Regions from separate parts of the Arthrobacter sp. P1_B3 genome, predicted to be linked through region 1. Evidence: riboswitches for the same ligand, from Rfam matches in the RefSeq annotation. Region 1 holds a riboswitch; each other region holds the start of a gene.
The links. Region 1 has a riboswitch for cyclic di-AMP ahead of AC1D2F_RS05565 (hypothetical protein). Riboswitches for the same ligand answer to the same signal wherever they lie in the genome.
Positions count from the first base shown of each region.

Region 1 (7,044 bases):
ATGGAAGGGTTTTGGCCGACGGCGGACCAGGACCCCGATGTCAGTCCCGTGATGGCCGATTTCGCCCAAATCTGGCGGAACATGCCCAAGCTCGTCTACTCCCGGACACTAACAACGGCCGGCCGGAACGCTGCTGTGATTCGGGAGGTCGTGGCGGAAGAAGTCTTGGCACTGAAGTCGCAGCCGGGCGGAGACATGGCCCTCGGCGGGGCGGAACTCGCCGACACTTTCCGGCGGCTCGGGCTGATCGACGAATACTGGGTGTACGTCCATCCGGTACTGATCGGACGCGGACGACCCATGTTCAAGGACGCCGACAGCAGAGCCCAGCTCCGGCTGTTGGAGACGCACACCTTTGGCAACGGGGTGGCGCTGCTCCGCTACGCCGCGTAGCCGGCGCTGTGGCACGCCCCCGCGGCACTTTCTTGAGCGTTTCTTAAACGCCTGGCGGAAGTGTGGGAGTCGGCGCCTTTTCGGGCGCCCGTTGTCCCGAGCCGGAGGATCCCATGACTGGACCCGTCCCTGTCAAAAGCGTTGAACACGATGCAGCACAGCGCCGCACTGCTGCCGTCCGTCCTGTCGCAGGGCTGCGGCTGTGGGTCCTCCCCCAGGTCCGCCACTGGGTGTTGCTGGGCGTCCTGCTGTCCGCCGCCGTCGTGGCACTGGGCCTGGCGGCGCAGCTGACGCCGGGCTTTAGCGCCGCCGAGCTTGGTGTCGACCAGGACCTCAGCCAGCATCACGCCGCCGCCCTGACCGCCGTCGCGATGGCACTCAACGTCGTGTTTGGACCGGTGGCGGGTCTCGCTCTGATCGGCGCCGCGGCACTCTACATCTGGCTGTTCCGGGGCGGACTGGTCAAGGCCGTGGCCTTCGGCCTCGTGGCTTCGTCCGGGTGGGTGGCGAGTGAATTCTTCAAGATCGTCGTGGCCCGGCAGCGGCCCAGCCCCGCCCTGCTGTTCGATCCCCTGGCTCCGGAAACCGGCTCCAACAGTTTCCCGAGCGGCCACGTGTCCTTTGCGGTGGCACTCGGATTCGCCGTGTACTTCCTGGCCCGCGGAACCCGCTGGGCCAAGGTCACCGCCGTTGGGGCGGCGGCAATGGCGCTCGTCGTTGCCTGGTCGCGGCTGTATATCGGCGTCCACTACCCCACGGATGTCGCGGCTTCGTTCCTGGCCGCGAGCGCAGCGGTGGTCATGCTTGCGGGGTTGTGGAACGTGGTTGCGCCGCGGATGGCCGGCCGGCTTCGTGCCCCGTCCGTCACCCGGTCACTGGGTCCTGAGAGGAATTGAGAATGCACGCCTTGGACGTTTTTCCCTTACTTCCGGCAACAGACAGGGTCGTTCAGGCCGCCGCTGCCGCAGGTACACCCTCACTGCTGGACCCGGCAAGCCTGCTCGCCGGGCTGGGTCCGGCCGCTTTGGGCGTCATCGCGCTCATGGTTTTCATTGAATCGGGCGTGCTCTTTCCTTTCCTGCCCGGGGACTCGCTGCTGTTCACCGCAGGCCTTCTGCACCAACAGCTGCAACTGTCGCTGCCGGTGCTGATCGGTGTCGTCACCGCGGCTGCCGTCGCCGGGGACCAGGTCGGCTACATGCTGGGACGGAAATTCGGCCGGCGATGGTTCAAGGACGATGCCCGGATCCTGAAGACAGCGCACCTGACCACTACGGAGGACTTCTTCCGCCGCCACGGCGGGGCCGCCGTCGTGCTGGCCCGCTTCGTCCCGATGGTCAGGACGTTTGCTCCCCTTACCGCCGGGATCGCGCGCTATGAGTACAAGTACTTCACTCTCTGGAATATCACCGGGGCGGCGGCGTGGGCCGTTTCCGTGACGATGCTTGGCACCTGGTTGGGACACTTTGACATCGTCGCCAAGAACATTGACGTCGTTGCCGTGGCCATGGTCCTCATCTCCGTGGTGCCTTGGGCGGTGCAGCTCCTCAAGCGCCGCCGCAACAGCCGCACCGCAGCCGCACCGGCCGGCGACACGCCCGCGGGAACCGAGGACGGACTGCGGACTGAGGAAATGGCCGCGGAAGAATAGCTGACATGACTACCGCTGACCGCCCGTCCCTGCTGCTCGTCGAGGACGACGCCGTTCTGGGACCGCTCATCGCCGAGCTCCTGGACCCGGATTACCGGGTCCAGTTGGTCACCAACGGCCGTGATGGCCTCCACCACGGACTGACCGGGGCCTGGGACGTCATGGTGATCGACCGCGGGCTGCCTGTCATGGACGGTATCGCCCTCATCGCGGCTTTACGGTCGAAAGGCATTGCCACGCCCATCCTGATCCTGACCGCGCTGGGCGATGCCGACGAAAAGATCAGGGGTCTGGACGCCGGAGCCAACGATTACGTGACCAAGCCGTTCGACGCCGGCGAACTGGCGGCACGCCTGCGCGCACTGACGCGCACCTTCCCTTCCCCGGCCCCGGCGCCGGTGGCGATCGGGGACTGGGAACTGGATCCGACGCAGCGTTCCGTCCGGTCCGTCTACGGGCACACGGTGTCGCTGACCGCGAAAGAAGGCCAATTGCTCGCAGCCCTGGCCGCGGAACCCGGCCGTGTCTTCACCCGGGACGAACTCCTCGCGGCGTACTTCCACGCCTCGGACCAGCCCGGCGTGATCGATACCTATGTTCATCACCTGCGCCGGAAGATCTCCAAGGCCGTCATCCGCACGGTGCACGGCCTCGGTTACCAGATCGGCGATGCCCATGAGTAACGGCGGAACCGCAGGAAATCCGGACCACTCCGTCCTGCGCAAGGCCTCGCTCAAGGTCGCGCTGCGGATCAGCGCCGCGTGCGCGGTCATGGTTCTCGGGCTGCTCGCTGCCACGGCGCTGTACCTCATGAATCAACTCGCCCATCCAGAAGTGCCGGGCTCGGCGGCGGCCGGGACGGCCTACGCGTACCTGGACTCCAAAGATGTCCTCGAAGCCATGGTCATCGCCGGGGTGGCGGGAATCTTGCTGGCCGGCATCGTCGGATGGCTCAGCGCGCGCAGCGCCATCCGTCCCCTCGGTGATGCCTTGGCCAGGCAGCGGCGCTTCGTCCAGGACGCGAGCCACGAACTGCGCACGCCCTTGACCATCCTGGACACCAGGATCCAGCTTGCCCAGCGCAATACCGTGCCCGGCTCCAGGCAAGGCCACGACCTGGCCCGGATCCGGGAGGACGCAGCAACGCTGACCGGGATTGTCAACGAACTGCTCCTCGCGGCAACAGCGGAAGTCCCGGACCGCTCCGCACCGCCTGCCGACCTTGCCGACACCGCCGCCAGCGTCGCCGGGAGCCTCCAGCTGGTGGCAGAGCAGCGCAAGGTGGCCGTGGACTTCGTAGCCGATGCCCGGCCGCTGGCCCGGATCGAGAATAATGCGCTGCGCCGTGCCGTGCTTGCCCTGGCGGACAACGCCCTCGCCCACACGCCCCCGGGCGGCCTGGTGTCCATCACGACCTCGATCGAGCAGAACCGCGCCGTGATCACGGTGGCGGACACGGGGACCGGAATCACCGGCGTCGATCAGACCCGGATCTTTGACCGCTTCGTACGGACCGCCAGCACAGGCAGTGCACACGGACAGCGAAGCTTTGGCATCGGTCTGGCCTTGGTCAGGGAGATCGCCGTCGCTGCGGGCGGCGCCGTTGAGGTGGCCGCGACAGGTGCCGAGGGGACGGTCATGAAGTTGACGCTTCCACTGGCCGGGCGGGGGAATCCCTGAGAACTATATGTACAGGAAAGACCGGCGATCGATTGCCCCCAAGGGAATCGATCACCGGTCTTTCCGGACTTTCCGGCCCGGAAGAGGCAGCGCGGCTTAGGCGCGGACGAAGGTGACGCCGCCGGTCGCCGTGAGCCATGACAGCGGGTGGACCATCGTCTGGTTCTTTCCGTTCATGCCGCCACTGACCACCTGGCCGTTGCCGGCGTAGATGGCAACGTGGCCGGACTGGACCACCATGTCGCCGGGCTGCGGGGTGCCCACAACGGTTCCGAGGCCAAGGAACGCCCGGGGACCAATGTTGCCAACCGGCTTGCCTGCCGCGCCAAGGGCCTTTTCGACCATGGCGGTGCAGTCCTGGGTGATGCCCACCTGGCTGTAAGCGGCCGAGAGCATGATGGCGTTGCGTCCGCCGGCAGCGGGCGCCGCGGCCGGCGCGGCCGCCGGAGCGGCCTGCACCTGCACGGTTGCCTTCGGTGCTGCTGCAGGCGCAGCGGCGGGAGCCGGCGCCGCGGCAACGGGCTGTTCGATGACCGGCGCTGCGACGGTAGCTACCGCGGGGCGGTCAAAGCTGATCTTGACGCTTGAGTCGGCGTTCACGGGGGCGCTGACCAGTCCCGTGACGTCCACGTTGGACGCCGGAGCGGAGTCCCGCTGAGCAGGTGCTGCGGCTGCGTTGGCTGCCATTCCGCTGGTGAGGACCAGGCCGGATGCGGCGGCGAGGACGGCCGTATGGCGCACAAAAGTACTGATTGAAGACATGAATGTAGCCTCTCCCAATGCCTGCGAGGTGAGCTGTCGGATTCGGATGGGAGGCACCCGGCCGCACTCCCGGGCCCGTCGTTGCGGGCACTGTGCGGCTTCACCCCAAGGCCTGCGAAATCAGCAGGCCAAAAGTGGTTTCCCCGTCTCTGCCGGTGGTTGATGCGAGTTACCCCCGGGCCGCGGCAGAGTTAGGCAATCGGCTGGGGAGCGCCCGTATCGGAGACAACAGGCACTCATCCACCGTAACGCGATCCGCATGCAAAAGTCACATTCAGGTAACGGCGGCCACAGAACGGTCCGGCAATTGCCCATGGGGCGGCGCCGCATCCGAACGTAGGATGATGCCATCAGCACACGCCGAAGCGGAGGCCCGAAATGAACAGCCACTGTGTCGCCATCTGCCAGTTGAGCAATCAGCCACAGGAGGATTTCGACGTCAACACCGAGCTGCTGATCCTGGACGGCCGGGACGTCCACGTGACCACCTGGGACGCGGAACCGCGCGACGGAGGTTTCGACGAGCACGTCCTGAATGACCGGGTGGACGCACTTGGGTACATGGTTGTCAATGACTGGGCGTTCCTGGACGGGAAAGCCTACGCCGTGGTGGAGCGGCGGTCGGGCCCTGGGCCCGCCCGCAGCGGCGAGCCGTGACATTCCTGTCCCTGGCGCTGATCGCCGTCGTCGCCCTGGCCGGACCCCTGCTGGCGCTGCCGGCGCGCTGGCGGTTGCCGGTGATGCTGGGCGAACTGTTGGCCGGCATCGCGATCGGACGCTCAGGCCTGGCCCTGGTTGATCCTGCGGACCCGACGTTTATCCTGCTGGCCAACATCGGGTTCGCGCTGATGATGTTTGTGGCCGGAACCCATGTTCCCGTGAGGGATCCGCAGATCCGCTCCGCCCTCGGCAATGGCTCCCGCCGGGCTATTGCGGCCGCGGCGGCAGCGGTGGCGGTCGGAACCGGGATCGGTCTGCTCTTCGGGACTGGACATGCTCCCCTCTACGCAGTGCTGCTGGCGTCCTCGTCGGCCGCCCTGGTCCTTCCGATCATCGATTCGCTGCGCCTCGGCGGACCCGATGTCGTCGCCATGACCGCGCAGGTGGCCATCGCCGACATAGCCTGCATTGTGGCGTTGCCGCTCCTCGTGGATCCGCCCAACGCAGGCCGCGCGGCGCTGGGCGTGCTTACGGTGACCGGCTGCGCGGTGGTGCTCTATTTCGTCTTGCGCTGGCTGGAGCGCAGGGGAATCCGCGCTCGCGTGCACCAACTCTCGGAAAGCCGCAAGTTTGCCCTGGAGCTGAGGAGCCAGCTGGCCGTTCTCTTCGCCCTGGCCGCAGTCGCGACATGGAGCAATGTGTCCGTGATGTTGGCAGGCTTTTCCTTCGGCCTGGTGGTGGCCGCCGTCGGCGAACCGCGGCGGCTGGCCCGGCAACTGTTCGCCCTCAGCGACGGTTTCCTTAGTCCGGTGTTCTTCGTCTGGCTGGGTGCATCGCTGACGCTCAAGGACCTGGCCGGACATCCGGAGATGATTGCCCTCGGCGTGGTCCTGGGAGTAGGGACCCTGCTGACGCACGCCGGCCTGGCGTTCCTGGGTCTCCCGCTGCCCCTCGGGGTGTTGTCGGCGGCCCAACTTGGCGTGCCGGTTGCGGCGGCGAGCATCGGCACACAGCTTCAGGTCCTGCTCCCGGGCGAGGCAGCGGCCCTGCTGGTCGGCGCTCTAGTCACCATAGCCGCGAGCGCCGTCGCCGGGTCACGGGCGGCGAGGGCTTTCGCGCTGCCTGCAAATGCCGACGGCAGATCCGGCGATGCCGGCAGCGCCGTCGGACAGGGCGATCCGGGCGGTCCCGGAGATCCGAAAGTCTGAAAGTCCGCAGCTCTGAACGCGGGCCGGGCCCGCGGGGAACGGTCGGATGGTCACTCTCCAACGGACGTGAATTGCAGCTCCGGCCTCGTCTTTGCCATCTCGGCCAGGACCCGGGAAACCGCGTCCCGGTCCGCAGCGCCGTCGGCGTCGGCGTCGAACGTCCCGCGAGCCTCGCCGAGCACCGCATTCGCGTGCCGGACAAATCTGTCCCAGTCCCCCGCGCCCGCGCGCAGCGCCAGCAGCGGCGAAAGCAGCGCGGCCCGGCGCAGCCAGGCATCGGGCTCGCGCACCCACCGGTCCAGCACGCTGTCAGCCCGCACCCTGGCCAGCATGTCGAGTCCGTCCACCAAGGGCCCGACGACGTCGACGGCGAGCGGATCCACGAGGTCCCGCACCTGCGCCTCCCGGATGAAGCCCTCCAGCCGGGTGAGGTCGGAGTTGGTCAGCAGCTTCACAGTGGCCTGCAGCAGGACCACTGCGGCCAGCCGGCGCTCGAAAACCGGTGCCGCCCCCAGTTCCGAGCCCCACAATTCGGAGCCCCACAGTTCGGAGCTCAGCGCGGTGACCTGATCGTGGGACAGCCCTGGATAGCGGCGGCCGGCATCCCGGACCGTCCCGCGCACGGCACCCACGGAGGTGCCGTAGAACCGGAGGCCTCTGCCTCCTGGCTCCATTTCCAGCCGCGACTGC
Region 1 is NZ_JBFTZV010000003.1:249,580-256,623, forward strand. It holds gene AC1D2F_RS05540 (dihydrofolate reductase family protein) at 1-393, shown strand, start outside; gene AC1D2F_RS05545 (phosphatase PAP2 family protein) at 507-1,289, shown strand; gene AC1D2F_RS05550 (DedA family protein) at 1,292-2,044, shown strand; gene AC1D2F_RS05555 (response regulator transcription factor) at 2,050-2,727, shown strand; gene AC1D2F_RS05560 (sensor histidine kinase) at 2,720-3,724, shown strand; gene AC1D2F_RS05565 (hypothetical protein) at 3,821-4,486, opposite strand; cyclic di-AMP (ydaO/yuaA leader) riboswitch at 4,491-4,694, opposite strand; gene AC1D2F_RS05570 (hypothetical protein) at 4,865-5,143, shown strand; gene AC1D2F_RS05575 (cation:proton antiporter) at 5,140-6,354, shown strand; gene AC1D2F_RS05580 (DNA alkylation repair protein) at 6,405-7,044, opposite strand, start outside.

Region 2 (7,044 bases), on a different contig from region 1:
TGTCCGCCACCGTGATCCGGAAGGAGTGCGGGAAGGCGCCGAGAAGGTACGCGTGGAGCCGGCGCAGGCATGCTTCGAGATCCCGTTCCTCGTTGAAGACCGGAATGGTGACGTCCAGCAGGGGTGTGTTGGCGCGCGTGTCAATGGCTGAGCGCCGGCCGCCCGGGCCGGCAAGCGCCCCGGCGGACGTGCCCGGGCCAAGCGCTTCGGCCAGGGCAGGCCCCGGCCGTGCGGCCGGGCTGGCCGGCGTCGCCGTGGAGCGGAGCAGGGTTCCTGTGGCCTGGTCTGTGAATGTCATGGCTCAACTTTCCCGGCGGCCCATATGAGGGCTTTAGGGTCAAGCTGTGCGGGGGCTGTGGAAGTCCGGCTGGTCCGCCCCCGACACACAAGAAGGCCCCGGATCCATGTGGATCCGGGGCCTTCTGTGGAGGCCGGTTAGTGCCGGTTTAGTACCAGTTGTGTGCGTAGTGGAAGTTCAGGGCGCCGCAGGGGGAGCCGTAGCGTTCCTTGACGTAGTTCAGGCCCCAGTTGATCTGGGTCCGGTAGTTGGTCATGTAATCGGCGCCGGCGCTCGCCATCTTCGTGGCCGGCAGGGACTGGACCACGCCGTAGGCGCCGCTGCTGGGGTTGGTGGCAGTCGTCTTCCAGTCCGATTCCTTGGTCCAGAGCTTATGCAGGCACTGCATCTGGCCCGGTGCCCAGCCATAGCTGCCCAGCTGGGCCGCGGCGTAGGCCTGGGCCCCGGCGGGGTCGTCGACTGCGACCGGCGCAGCTGCGGGAGCCGGGGCAGCTGCCGGGGCCGGTGCGGGAGCGGGGGCCGGAGCCGGGGCGGGAACCGCAGCGGCTGCAGGAGCCGGTGCAGGAGCGGGGGCTGAGGGAGCCGGCACGGGAGCAGCGGGTGCTTGGATCAGCGCTTCGACGGCCTTAACCTGCGAGATCTGGGGTGCCACGTTTTTTTCCACTGGAGCGGTCGGCCCAGCCACCTGGGCCCGCTCGAAGTTGAGCTTGGCCAGCGGGTCGGCGGTGGTGGCTGTTTGGCTGCTTCCAACGTTCGTGCCCGGGCTCCCCGGCTCTGCCGCCTGGCTGGCAGCGCCGCCCCCCACCAGCATGGCGCAGGCGGCGGTGATGACGGCGGCGCGGCGGCCGGTGATGCCGAGGCCGGTGGCCAGCCTGGACAGGGCGGATGCCTGCGTGGCCGGTTCGGCGCGGTGGCGCGACTTGGTGGAACGGGAATGGGAATCGCCGTCAGGGCGCGTTTGTACTTGGAATTCAGTCATGGTGGCCTCTCAACGCCGGCGGAGTTAGCTGTCGGGTTCGGATGAGGTCATCCGGCCGCACGGAAACTCACGTGTCGGCTTCACCCCGAGGGCGCATGAAAGCAGAATGCCCGGGAACTCTGGGTCCCCCGCCTCTGCCTGGTCCAGCGGAATCCGGGAAGCGGCAGAGTTTGGCGTCCGTCCGGATATGCGGCACCAATGGCGGCGCACCCCAAAGACGCTACAGGACCCGGCCGCTTAAGTCACATTTTGGTAACAGGAGTCACAACGGCGGGGTGTCGGCTTGCGCCGGAGTCGCCGGTCGTCCGGGTGGGGGCCTGTGGGTGGCTACGCCGACGGCGGCGCCGCGGGCAGCCGCACGGCGAACTCCGTGCGGCCAGGCCGGGACGTGACCTCGACTGTTCCTCCGTGGGCCTCCACGATCGAATGGACAATGGACAAGCCCAACCCGCTCGTGCCCTCCGAGGTCGGCGCGGCAGTCGCCGTTCCCTGACCATGGCTGCCTCCGGCTGCCATGCCAAAGGCACTAGAAGCAGCACCGGAAGCAGCGCCGGATGCCGAGCGCACGGCGCCCCCGGACCGGGCCCCCGCCGTCGCGACGGCTGAGTTAGCTGCGGCGCTGGCTGCGGCGCTGGTCGCGGGATTGGTGCGCGCCGCGTCGGCACGTGCGAAGCGGGCGAAGACCCGGCCGACGAATTCGGGGGCGATGCCGCGGCCATTGTCCGTCACAGTGACCATGGCGCTGCCGTCAGCCGAACGCATGACGCCCGTAACCACCTTGGTTCCGGGGTCCGTGTGCTTGCGTGCATTGGACAGGAGGTTGGCGAGGACCTGGTGAAGCTGGGTCGCGTCACCGCGCACCACCACGGGTTCCTCCGGAAGCTCCAGCTGCCAGATGCGGTCCGGGGCCATGACTTTCTCATCGCTCACCGTCTCGATGGCCAACTGGGTGAGGTCGACGTCGGAGATCTTGAGCGGCTGTCCCTCGTCCAGGCGTGCCAGCAGCAGCAAGTCCTCCACCAGGGTGGTCATCCGCTCGGACTGGCTTTGCACGCGCGCGAGGGATCTCTGGCCGTCGGGAGTGAAGTGCTCGGTCATCCGCATCAGCTCCGTGTAGCCGCGGATGGCCGTCAGCGGGGTTCGGAGTTCGTGCGAGGCATCGGCGACGAACTGCCGAACCTTCATCTCGCTCTCCTGCCGCGCCTCGAGGGCATTGGAGACGTTGTCCAGCATCTGGTTCAGCGCGTAGCCCACGCTGCCCACTTCGGTTCCGCGGTGGGCGGCCGACGCCGGGACGCGCACCCCGAGCGCCACCTCGCCGGCGTCCAGCGGGAGGCGGGAAACCTGGGTGGCCACCTCGGAGAGCTGCTCCAACGGCTTCATGGTGCGGCGGATGAGCACAGTCCCGGCAAGGCCGATCAGAACTATTCCGCCAAGCGACACAATAGTGATGGTCCAGACAAGGGAGGTCAGGGTGCTCTGTTTATCGGCAAGGGGAAGCCCGGTGACAATGGTGTCGCCATATGGGGTCTGCGTGGCAACGAGACGGTAGGCGCCGGATGACAGCGAGCGATCAACGGGGAGACCGTCGGTGCGTAGTCCCAGGAGGATCTGGTCGTCCTCCGATGACAGCGAGGCGCGGGTGGCGTCGGTGGCCAGGAAGCCTGCACTGCTGACGTTGCCGTTCTCAATCCGGGCGATGAGGGTGCCGACCCTTTGTCCCCGCGCGTCTAAGGGATCCGGCCTGCCATTGGGGTTGCCGGCAGGGGGCCGGCTGAACTCACTCGAGCGGTGCGAAGCCTGGCCGAGCTGGTCATCGAGCTGCCGGGTCAGGAACAAGTCCATGGAGGCGTAGCTGAACAGTCCCACAGCGCCGCAGATAGCCACGAGCAGCGCCATGGCGACGAGAACCAGCCGGGTGCGCAAATGCCACGTGGAGGGGTTGCGCCAGTCGCGCCCGGGGACGCGTGTCACACCGGAAAGTGAAGGCACGGATCAGTCCGCCGGTTTCAGGACGTAGCCGGCGCCGCGCACCGTGTGGATCATGGGAGCGTGGTTGGCGTCGACCTTCTTGCGCAGGTAGGAAATGTACAGTTCCACGATGTTCGCCTGGCCGCCGAAGTCATAGTCCCAGACGCGGTCCAGGATCTGGGCCTTGCTGATGACCCGTTTGGGGTTTTCCATGAGGTAGCGCAGCAGCTCGAACTGCGTGGCGGTCAGATGCAGCTCCTCACCGCCCCTGGTGACTTCGCGGGTGTCGACATTGAGTACAAGGTCCCCGACCACCAGCTCGGCGGTGTCCATGGCGGCCACCCCGGAGCGCTGGACCAGCCTGTGCAGGCGCAGCAGCACCTCTTCCATGCTGAACGGCTTGGTGACGTAGTCATCGCCGCCGGCCGCCAGGCCGGTAATGCGGTCCTGGACGGCATCCTTGGCCGTGAGGAACAGCGCCGGCACCTCCGGCGCGAAGGCGCGGATCCTGCTTAGCAGCTCGACGCCGTCGAACCCGGGCAGCATCACGTCCAGCACTAGCACGTCGGGGCGGAAGTCCTTGGCAAGCCGGACCGCGGCGGGCCCGTCTTCCGCCACGGCCACGGACCAGCCGGCCATCCGTAGGCCCATGCTCATGAGCTCGGAGAGGCTGGGCTCGTCGTCCACCACCAGCGCGCGGATGGGGGAGCCATCCGGATGCGTGAGCTGGGGAAGGTTGTTAGTCATGGAGTGCGAAGTGGCCATGGGACAACTCTCCGATCTGCCGGTTAGGCGGGGCTTTGGGGACCCTGTGCGGCACCTGTGAATCCCAGCCTAGCGAGCTGGATGCCCTTCCCGGGCCGTAGGTGCCGCTCCGGCAGCGCTCAATCGGAGACTAACGCCCCGCCCGAACGTCACAGGCCCGGCTGTCGGCCCGCACAGCCCAGGCACAGGATCCCTCAGCACTCTGGGGTGAACACCGATCCGCACCCTAAGGAGAAACACCATGAGCGGTCAGCATCCCGGAGCCGGTTCCGGACCAGCCCCCAAGCCCGCCCCCGATTCCGCCCCCGATTCCACCCGCGCCACAACAGCAGCGCCCGCGCCCGTGACTACGCCCCGGGCTCTCGGGCAATACGACGCCGGACAGGATGGCGCTGGGCCGCATGCAGCCGGGCAGCCTGATGCCGGACACCACGACGCCGGGCAGCCGGCAGCCGGCGCTGCCTCCGGCTGGGGCGCGCCCCCTGTTTCGAAAGTGCCGGCATCGGCCCCGGCCTGGGGTATGCCCCGGCAAGGGCCTCCGGCGCCTGCGGCTACTGCCGGCTGGGGAGCGCCGGGAGCCGCCGCCAGGACGGGCTCGGCGGCAAAGCCCTGGACCCTCACCCGGGGACTCGCCGTCGCCGGGGCCGCAGCTGTCCTCGCAGTCGGCGCCGGGGCGGGGGTCTACGCACTTACCTCAAGTTCAGCGGCCGCCAACGGAGCTGCCGGCACAGCAGCCGGTGGGGCGGCGGGCGGGGCGGCCGGCGGCCAAGGTGTTGCCCCGGGCATGCCAGGTTCTGCGCAGGACGGATTCGCGGGTGGCGGATTCGCTGGAGGCGGCATGTCGGGGCAGGGTGGTCCCGGCGACTTCGCTGCCGGTGGGATGGGCGGCGGCCTTTCAGCGGCAGTGCATGCCGAATACGTGGTGCTGCAAGGATCCGCTTACACCACCATGGCCGAGCAGTTGGGCACTGTGAGCGAGATCAGTTCGTCCTCGGTCACGGTCAAGAGCAGTGATGGGTTCACGCGCAGCTATGCGTTGGGCGCCGATGTGGTGGTGAGTAATCTGCAACAGCGGCGCCAGCAGGCCGGCGGCACGGGCACCCAGCTGAGCGTGGCGGACATTGTCGCGGGCGGGACGGTGCGGATCGTGGCGACCAAGAACGGTTCCGGCTACACGGCGTCGTCGGTCATGGTTGTGGCGGCGACCGCCACCGGCCAGTCCAACTGACCCCCACCGCAGCCGGCATTTGCCGCCGGGCCACGCGGCAAAATGCCGGCTGCCCACTCCGTGGACCGTCTCGCAAGAAACGGTGGAGAGACCCGGTTTCGCGCATTTTGCGATGCTGTGAATGATTTCCACCACATCGCAAGATGGGCCGAATAATATTCGGACAAAGCGACTTTCTGACCAGCCGGTCAGAAAAACACTTGTTATTTTATTGCGGTCGCAGAATTGTGACTTGCGCTACAATTCCCGGATCTGTCTCACTATGTGGAACTTGCGGTCCATTGTTACTTGCACGTTCGCATTGTTACGTTGCACACTTCAATTGTGAACAAGAACTCAACAGCACCTGCAGCTGCAGCTTCCTGGATCAGCACACCCGCTGGTACCGAGACGCGCTGTTGTCGAATGCACGCCTAACTTTTACACCCCAAAGAGTTTCTAGGCATTCGCCCCCCAGCCCAGAGTCGGGCGCCCCTCCCCAATTTCATTGCGGGGAAAGAAGCATTCGAGCCGCGATGACGGCCATTCACATTGAGGTAAGCATTCCATGTCAGTTGCATCCGGATACGTCCACATCTCCGTCCGTAACGCCAGCAAGGCCGGCCAGGCCTCCGGGATCCGCCAGGGCTTTGGGGGCCGCTCTGCGTTCGCACCCGCCGGATCCACCGGCAGCTTCCCCGCCCCCGGATATGCAGCGCAGGGCTACAACCCTGACTCCTACGGCCAGCTCCGCGCCGTTCCGCCCGCCCCCGCCACGGCGCCCACCCCGGTGATTGCCCCGGGTTCCGGCAGCCCGGTCCGTCCAGCCCCCAGCGACAACGTGGCCCGCGGCTTCGTGCTGTACATGGGGATCGACGAGGAAACCGCAGCCGCGGCCGGCACGTCCATCGCCAAGCTTGCCCAGGAAATCCGGGCCTACGCACAGTCGCTCGTTGCCGGCGCCGAAAGCTATGCCGCCGTCGCCGTCGCACCGGCCAGCGCCCCGGGTTCCGCGCTCGACGTCGTCCGCTCGACCTTCGGTGACCCCACCGCAGGGGCCCGCCAGCGCACCGAAACCGCACGCCTGCAGCAGCCGCAGGATCCGCGGCCTTCCGGAGTGCTGATCGACCTCGCCCGCCGTGAGGTGCACCTCGACGGCGAATCCCTGAACCTGACATTCAAAGAGTTCGAGCTCCTGAACTACCTCGTGGAGAACGGCACACGCACTGTGGGCCGCGACGAGCTCCTCGAAGGCCTGTGGCGGAACGCCGAAGAGGTCCCGAACGAGCGGACCATCGACGTCCACATCCGCCGCCTGCGTTCCAAGCTCGGCCGCCTCGCCAACACCGTGCGCACTGTGCGCGGCCAGGGGTACCGGTTCTACGAGCACCCCGAAGTAGTGGTCTGGGCCGCTCCGGAATACTCGATCTAGCTTCTAGCCCACGCAAAGCGTCCGTTCCTCTCATTGGGGCGGGCGCTTTCGTGTTCTCCAGAGCGCGTTTCACGCGCTCCAGGCGGCTCTTTGCCGTGCCTTAGCGTTCGCTGGCTCCCTTCACCTCGCAAGCTCGGACAAGGAATCCGGCCAGCTCTTTTCCTCCTTCGTTCCTCAGTCGGCGATGCGGCACTACGCGGAAACCCACTTCGCTTCCGCCGGGCAGTCACATTCCCCGACGGGCGCTTTGGGTGGGCTGGCTGACGGGCATGTGCCTCCGCGGCCGAGGCGGCGAGGCCGGATCTTGGGGCCGCGGCGTGGCGGGCACCGCGGGGGCCCACTGCCGCGAGGGCCCCGACTCGAGCTTGCGAGAGTTGGGAGCGGCTGGGGAC
Region 2 is NZ_JBFTZV010000010.1:136,566-143,609, forward strand. It holds gene AC1D2F_RS13155 (bifunctional glycosyltransferase family 2/GtrA family protein) at 1-298, opposite strand, end outside; gene AC1D2F_RS13160 (aggregation-promoting factor C-terminal-like domain-containing protein) at 447-1,277, opposite strand; cyclic di-AMP (ydaO/yuaA leader) riboswitch at 1,277-1,436, opposite strand; gene AC1D2F_RS13165 (sensor histidine kinase) at 1,605-3,251, opposite strand; gene AC1D2F_RS13170 (response regulator transcription factor) at 3,273-4,013, opposite strand; gene AC1D2F_RS13175 (hypothetical protein) at 4,255-5,241, shown strand; gene AC1D2F_RS13180 (winged helix-turn-helix domain-containing protein) at 5,789-6,652, shown strand.
Region 2: it holds a riboswitch for cyclic di-AMP, as region 1 does, so the genes downstream of both, AC1D2F_RS13160 (aggregation-promoting factor C-terminal-like domain-containing protein) here and AC1D2F_RS05565 (hypothetical protein) in region 1, are expected to answer to the same signal.

Region 3 (5,135 bases), on a different contig from region 1:
CGGAAGGGCATGAGCCGTGTCCGGCCGGGATCGGCGTCAATCGTCGAGCCGCAGGGCACCTCGCCGAGCGGGGGAATTGGTCCGTGCCCCAGGGCCGCCAGGAGCGGGGCCCCGATCGTGGACAGTGCCATCATGGCTGCGAGCGGGTTCCCTGGCAGGCCGAGGATGTACCTGCCGTCCGGCAGCTCGGCCAGCACGGCGGGATGGCCCGGGCGCATGGCGACGCCGTCGATCAGCAGGCGGCCGCCGAGTTCGGTGACCGATCGGCGGAGGTGGTCCGTTCCGGAGCGACCCGTGCCGCCGGTGGTGATGACGACGTCGGCAGGCAGGTTTTCGGCGGCAGGATCGGTGTCCTCGAGCGCGGCGAGCCATTCGGCGTAGGTATCCCCGATTTTCACTTCTTCGGTGCAAATCCCGCCGAGCATTCCCACCACGGCTGCCAGTTGGGGTCCGAAGGTGTCCCGGACCTGCCCGGGTGCCGGCACCCCGGACGTCACCACCTCCGAGCCGGTGAAGACGAGCCGCACCAAGGCCTTGCCGAGCACCGGAAGGGTGTCGCTTCCGGCCAGCGCGGCGAGGGCCAGGTGGGCGGGGTTCAGGACGGTGCCGCCCTTGATCAGGACGTCTCCGGCGGCGGCTTCCTCCCCCGCTTTCCTGATGTGGTCCCCGTTCCGCGGGTCCCCCGGTTTCGCGTTGCCGCCCAGTTTCAGGACAGGCAGGCCGTCCTCGTCGGCGTCGATGATGCCGCTCTCGCTGCGCAGCACCGCCTTGGCCCCGGCCGGAATGAGGCCTCCGGTGGCAATCGGACTTGCCTGATGCGGTGCCAGCAGCTGGTTGGGTTCGGCCAGGATCCACGGACCGCTGCCGTTGACGGCCCAGCCGTCCATGGCAGAGGAAGCGTAATGGGGCATGTCCCGCAGGGCAACGACGTCCGCTGCGAGGGTCCGGCCCAGCGCCTGCCGGAGCGGGACGGGGGCAGCCGGGATGGGAACGGCGCAGTCGAACGCGAGTTGGCGGGCCTCCTGCCACGTGTGGGCCAGGTGCCGGTGCGGCTCCCCCGCCGTGTCCTGGCCGGCAGTGTCCTCGTCCGTTGAATCTTCGTCCGTTGAATCCGGGTCCGTCGGGTCCGGGCCCGCCGGGTCCTGGCCCGCCGGGATGGGAGGGTCTGCGGGGCCCTCCGTGAAGCCCTCTCTGAGGCCGTCTTTACCGCCGTCGCTGCCTGGGACAGTGGGTCCGCTGCCGTCCGGGGCCGCCGCCGTCATGCCCCGGGGGCTTCGGCGGCTGCGTAGTCCTTGGCGAGCCGGCGCGCCACGGCCATCGCGGACTCCATGGACGCGGAGTCCGTGGCCTGCCCGGAGCCGGAGGCCAGACCCGCGGCAAAGCCGGCAATGAACGTCGTCAGCGGCGCCGCCGGGCGCACCACGGAGTGGGCAGCCACCCCGGCCAGGGCGAGGACCTCGTTCACGTCAATCTCAACGTCTTCCAGCTCCAGGGCCTGGAGCAGGGCACGGCACCAGTCTTCCAGCGTTTCATCCTGGCTTTTCACCGTTTGCCTCCATGGTCGAGTTCAGCTGCGGAGTTCCGGACCGGCGCCCGGACCGCGGTCTGGAAGCCTACCGGAAACGCCTAATGCGGACGCGTCATCCCAGGTGTCGACATCATCCGTGGAACCGGGGGGAACGCGAACTTCCCGCACGTCCAGCCTAGCAAGAAGGGCGAAGACCGACGCGTTTTCCAGGCTGCCCCTGGCCGCGGCGTCCGCAACACAACGTTGTAGCGCAGCTGTGCCATAAAACCCCGCGAGTGGTTGCTTCCGGCCTTCGGCCGAGACGGCCATGACGCCGTCGCCCCCGTCCCGTTCCGGCGCAACTGCAACAGACGCGGCCAGCGATTCGGCCAGGGCGCGGACTGCCTCGGCCGAGCGCGGCATGTCACAGGCAAGGACCAGGGTAAACGGCGCCGCCGCGGCTGCCCCGTGCCGGCCGGGGTGGTCCGCGTCCAGCGCGGCCAGTCCCGCGGCGATGGCTGCGGCCGGCCCCGCGAAAGGCGGGTCTTCCCTGCAGCTCAGCACGCCCCCGGGCAGGTCCCCGGGGTCAGGACCGACGACGACGGTGCGCCCTGCCCCGCCCGCGGCGCGCAGTGAGCGCTCAAGGAGGGTGGCGCCGTCGTAGATCAGCCCGGATTTGGGCACGCCGCCCAGGCGGGAGGACCGTCCCCCGGCGAGAATAATGGCATCGAACTCCACCGGTTCAGCCTAGCGCGGCGCCGGCTGCCGCCGAATCAGCCATGAACTGCCCGGCAGCAGTTCAGGCAGCTGACTCAGGCAGCAGGAACGGGTCCCAGGCCGGCGTCGGCTTCTCGAGCTCCTTGATTTGCCAGATGGCGCCCTTTGGCGGGCCCGGAACAAAACCGATCTTCCAGCCCATCTCCGCCGGGGTGTGGTCGCTCTTGGCGTTGTTGCACCGCAGGCACGCCGCCACCAGGTTCTCCCAGGAATCGGCCCCGCCCCGGGATTTTGGCTGGACGTGGTCGATGGTGTGGGCAGCCTTGCCGCAGTAGGCGCAGCGGTGGGCATCGCGGCGGAGCACGCCGCGGCGGCTCACCGCTGTCATGGTGTTGTACCTCGGCCGGATGTAGCGGTTCAGCAGGATCACGGACGGGCGGCCCAGAATATCCTGGGGGCCGACAACGGGGTCGTCCCCTTCGGCCACCACGCTGGCCTTTCCGGTTAGGACAAGGACGAGCGCCCGGCGGAAGGTGATGACCGCCAGGGGTTCATATCCAGCATTCAGAACGAGAGTGCGCATCCGCATACCTCTTCACGGCCGCACCCGCCAGCGGCACGAGGGCCGGCTGCCCTCTGCATGGTCGGGCTATGGATCGACAACACAAGAGTAAACACTCAGGTGCCGGATCACCGAATATTTTTTCACGGGCGCAGTCTTCAGCGCGGAAAGTTCACGGCGCGGCAACGCAAAAGACCCCCGCCAAGAGGCGGGGGTCTTTCGAAGGTGCTGGGATCTTGCTTAGGCGCCGACGCGGATGAAGACCGGGCCGGAGCCGACGTTTACGCTGTACAGCGCGGTGGTTCCGCCGTTCCAGCCGCCGTGGACTGCCATGCCGTTGCCGACGTAGACCGCGATGTGAGCCATGCCCACGCCGCCGTTCTGGTAGTAGGCGAGGTCGCCCGGGCGTGCCTCGGCGGCGCTCACGGTGCGGCCCAGGGACAGGTAACCTGCCGGCCAGCCGTGGTAGTGGATGCCGGCCGCGGCCAGCGCGTTGGTGGCGAGGGCGGTGCAGTCCTGCGCCACGCCGATCTGTGCGTAGGCAGCGGCGGCGATGGTTGCGCCGGAGCCGCTTCCGATGCCGGCGGGAGCCTGGGCAGCGACGCCGCCGCTGACACCAAGCTCGGTGCCACCGGCGCGGGAGGCGTTGGAATCCTGGACCTGCACGACGGGCTTGGGGGCCTCGACGACGGGAGCCGGCGACGTGGTCACAGCGGGCTTCTCGTAGGAGATCGCGATGGTGGAAGCGGCCGAGATTGTGGCCGGAGCGGCGGACTGGACTTCCAGGGCCGAAGCGGAGGTGGATTCGCGCTGAACATTGGTCTCAGCAGCGTTGGCTGCGATTCCACTGGTCAGAACCAGACCGGAAGCTGCGGCGATGACCGCGGCCTGACGGCCCACGCCGCCGGCGTTGTCGCCGACAGCCTTGGCAATAACAGCCAGCGAGTTGGTCTTGGTGACCTCGGCGCGGTGCCGTGCAACAGTTGCACGAGTAGTCATTAAGTTCTCTCTTTCGTGATCCTTGGACCGCGCGCTTTCGGGCACGGACTGAGGACGCTCCGGCATCTTGGGGGTACGCCGGATCGCCCCGAAATGGGTTACTTAGCGAAGGGTGTACTGCGAAGACGCGCCAAAAGCGGAAACTGCATGCTGTCCGGGCTCGGTAGAGAATGAGCCTGCGGAACGTGATCCAATCCGGGCGCCGGCAAGGGCGGCACGTGATGTGGATTCCAGCGGGCTCAAAAGAGCCTCGCCGGTGCGCATGCGCGCAGAATTGTGGCGTGAAGACACGAAAGTAGCCTCTCCCAATGCCTACGAGGTGAGCTGTCGGATTCGGATGGGAGTCACCCGGCCGCGCTGCTTCCTGGGAAGCTTTGCGACTTAACCCCAAGGCCTTCTTTCGAAGGCCAAAATTGGTTCCCCCGCCCCTGCCAGACGATGTAATGCGAACGGACCTTGAGCGGTGGCAGAGCTAGGCAATCCACTCAAGAGCGCCAACTTCGGAAAAGTTGGCGTGCTTCAAACCCTACAGGAGTCCGGACCCAATGTCACATTCAGATCACGGCGTGTCACAAGAATCTGAGAGTGGTCCATCGTCTTTGTTAGAGCCAGCCGAGGGGGTCAACGACGTCGCCGTTGACCATCACTTCAAAGTGGAGGTGGCAGCCCGTGGAGGCGCCGGTGGTTCCGCTCATGGCGACGACGTCACCGCGCGATACCTTCTGGCCGACCTCGACCGAGGCAGAGGACAGGTGGTTGTACGTGGTCTCCAGGCCGTTGCCGTGGTCGATGACCACCCGGTTTCCACCGCCGAAGGGATGCCATCCATTGAAGGTCACGGTGCCGCTGGCGGCTGCATGGACCGCCGTGCCGCACTGGGCAGCGAAATCCTGGCCGCGGTGGAACTCCCCCGCGCCTCCGGTAATGGGGCTGACGCGGTAGCCGTAGGGCGAGGCCGTGACCAGCTGATCCAGCGGCCCGCCAAGTGTGCCCGCCGATGCGGCGCGGGTGATGCTGCCCACAGACTGGGCGCTCAGCAGCTGCTTGAGCTTCCCGTCCGGATCGCCTTTCGTGGTGACGGCAGTGCGGCTGAAGTCGACCTTTGCCGCGGCAGCGGCGGTGACATCCGGCTGAACGGCGGCCGAGAGAGCGCCGGATCCGCCGGGATTGGAGGCCATCACGGGGCTCGTGACGGGGACCGTCACGGTGAGAACCAGACCAGTTGCGGCCAGGGCGATCCCGGCTTTCTGCCCGACTCCGCTGGCCGAGGCAAACTCCGTTACCTGACGGAACGGACTGCGCCGGCGACGCCGTTCATCGCGGTGCGCGTCGCGCGGGCGTTCGGCCATA
Region 3 is NZ_JBFTZV010000011.1:24,067-29,201, reverse strand. It holds gene AC1D2F_RS13340 (molybdopterin molybdotransferase MoeA) at 1-1,262, opposite strand, end outside; gene AC1D2F_RS13335 (DUF6457 domain-containing protein) at 1,259-1,546, opposite strand; gene mobA (molybdenum cofactor guanylyltransferase) at 1,568-2,245, opposite strand; gene AC1D2F_RS13325 (HNH endonuclease) at 2,307-2,807, opposite strand; gene AC1D2F_RS13320 (NlpC/P60 family protein) at 3,027-3,785, opposite strand; cyclic di-AMP (ydaO/yuaA leader) riboswitch at 4,081-4,250, opposite strand; gene AC1D2F_RS13315 (M23 family metallopeptidase) at 4,388-5,135, opposite strand, start outside.
Region 3: it holds a riboswitch for cyclic di-AMP, as region 1 does, so the genes downstream of both, AC1D2F_RS13320 (NlpC/P60 family protein) here and AC1D2F_RS05565 (hypothetical protein) in region 1, are expected to answer to the same signal.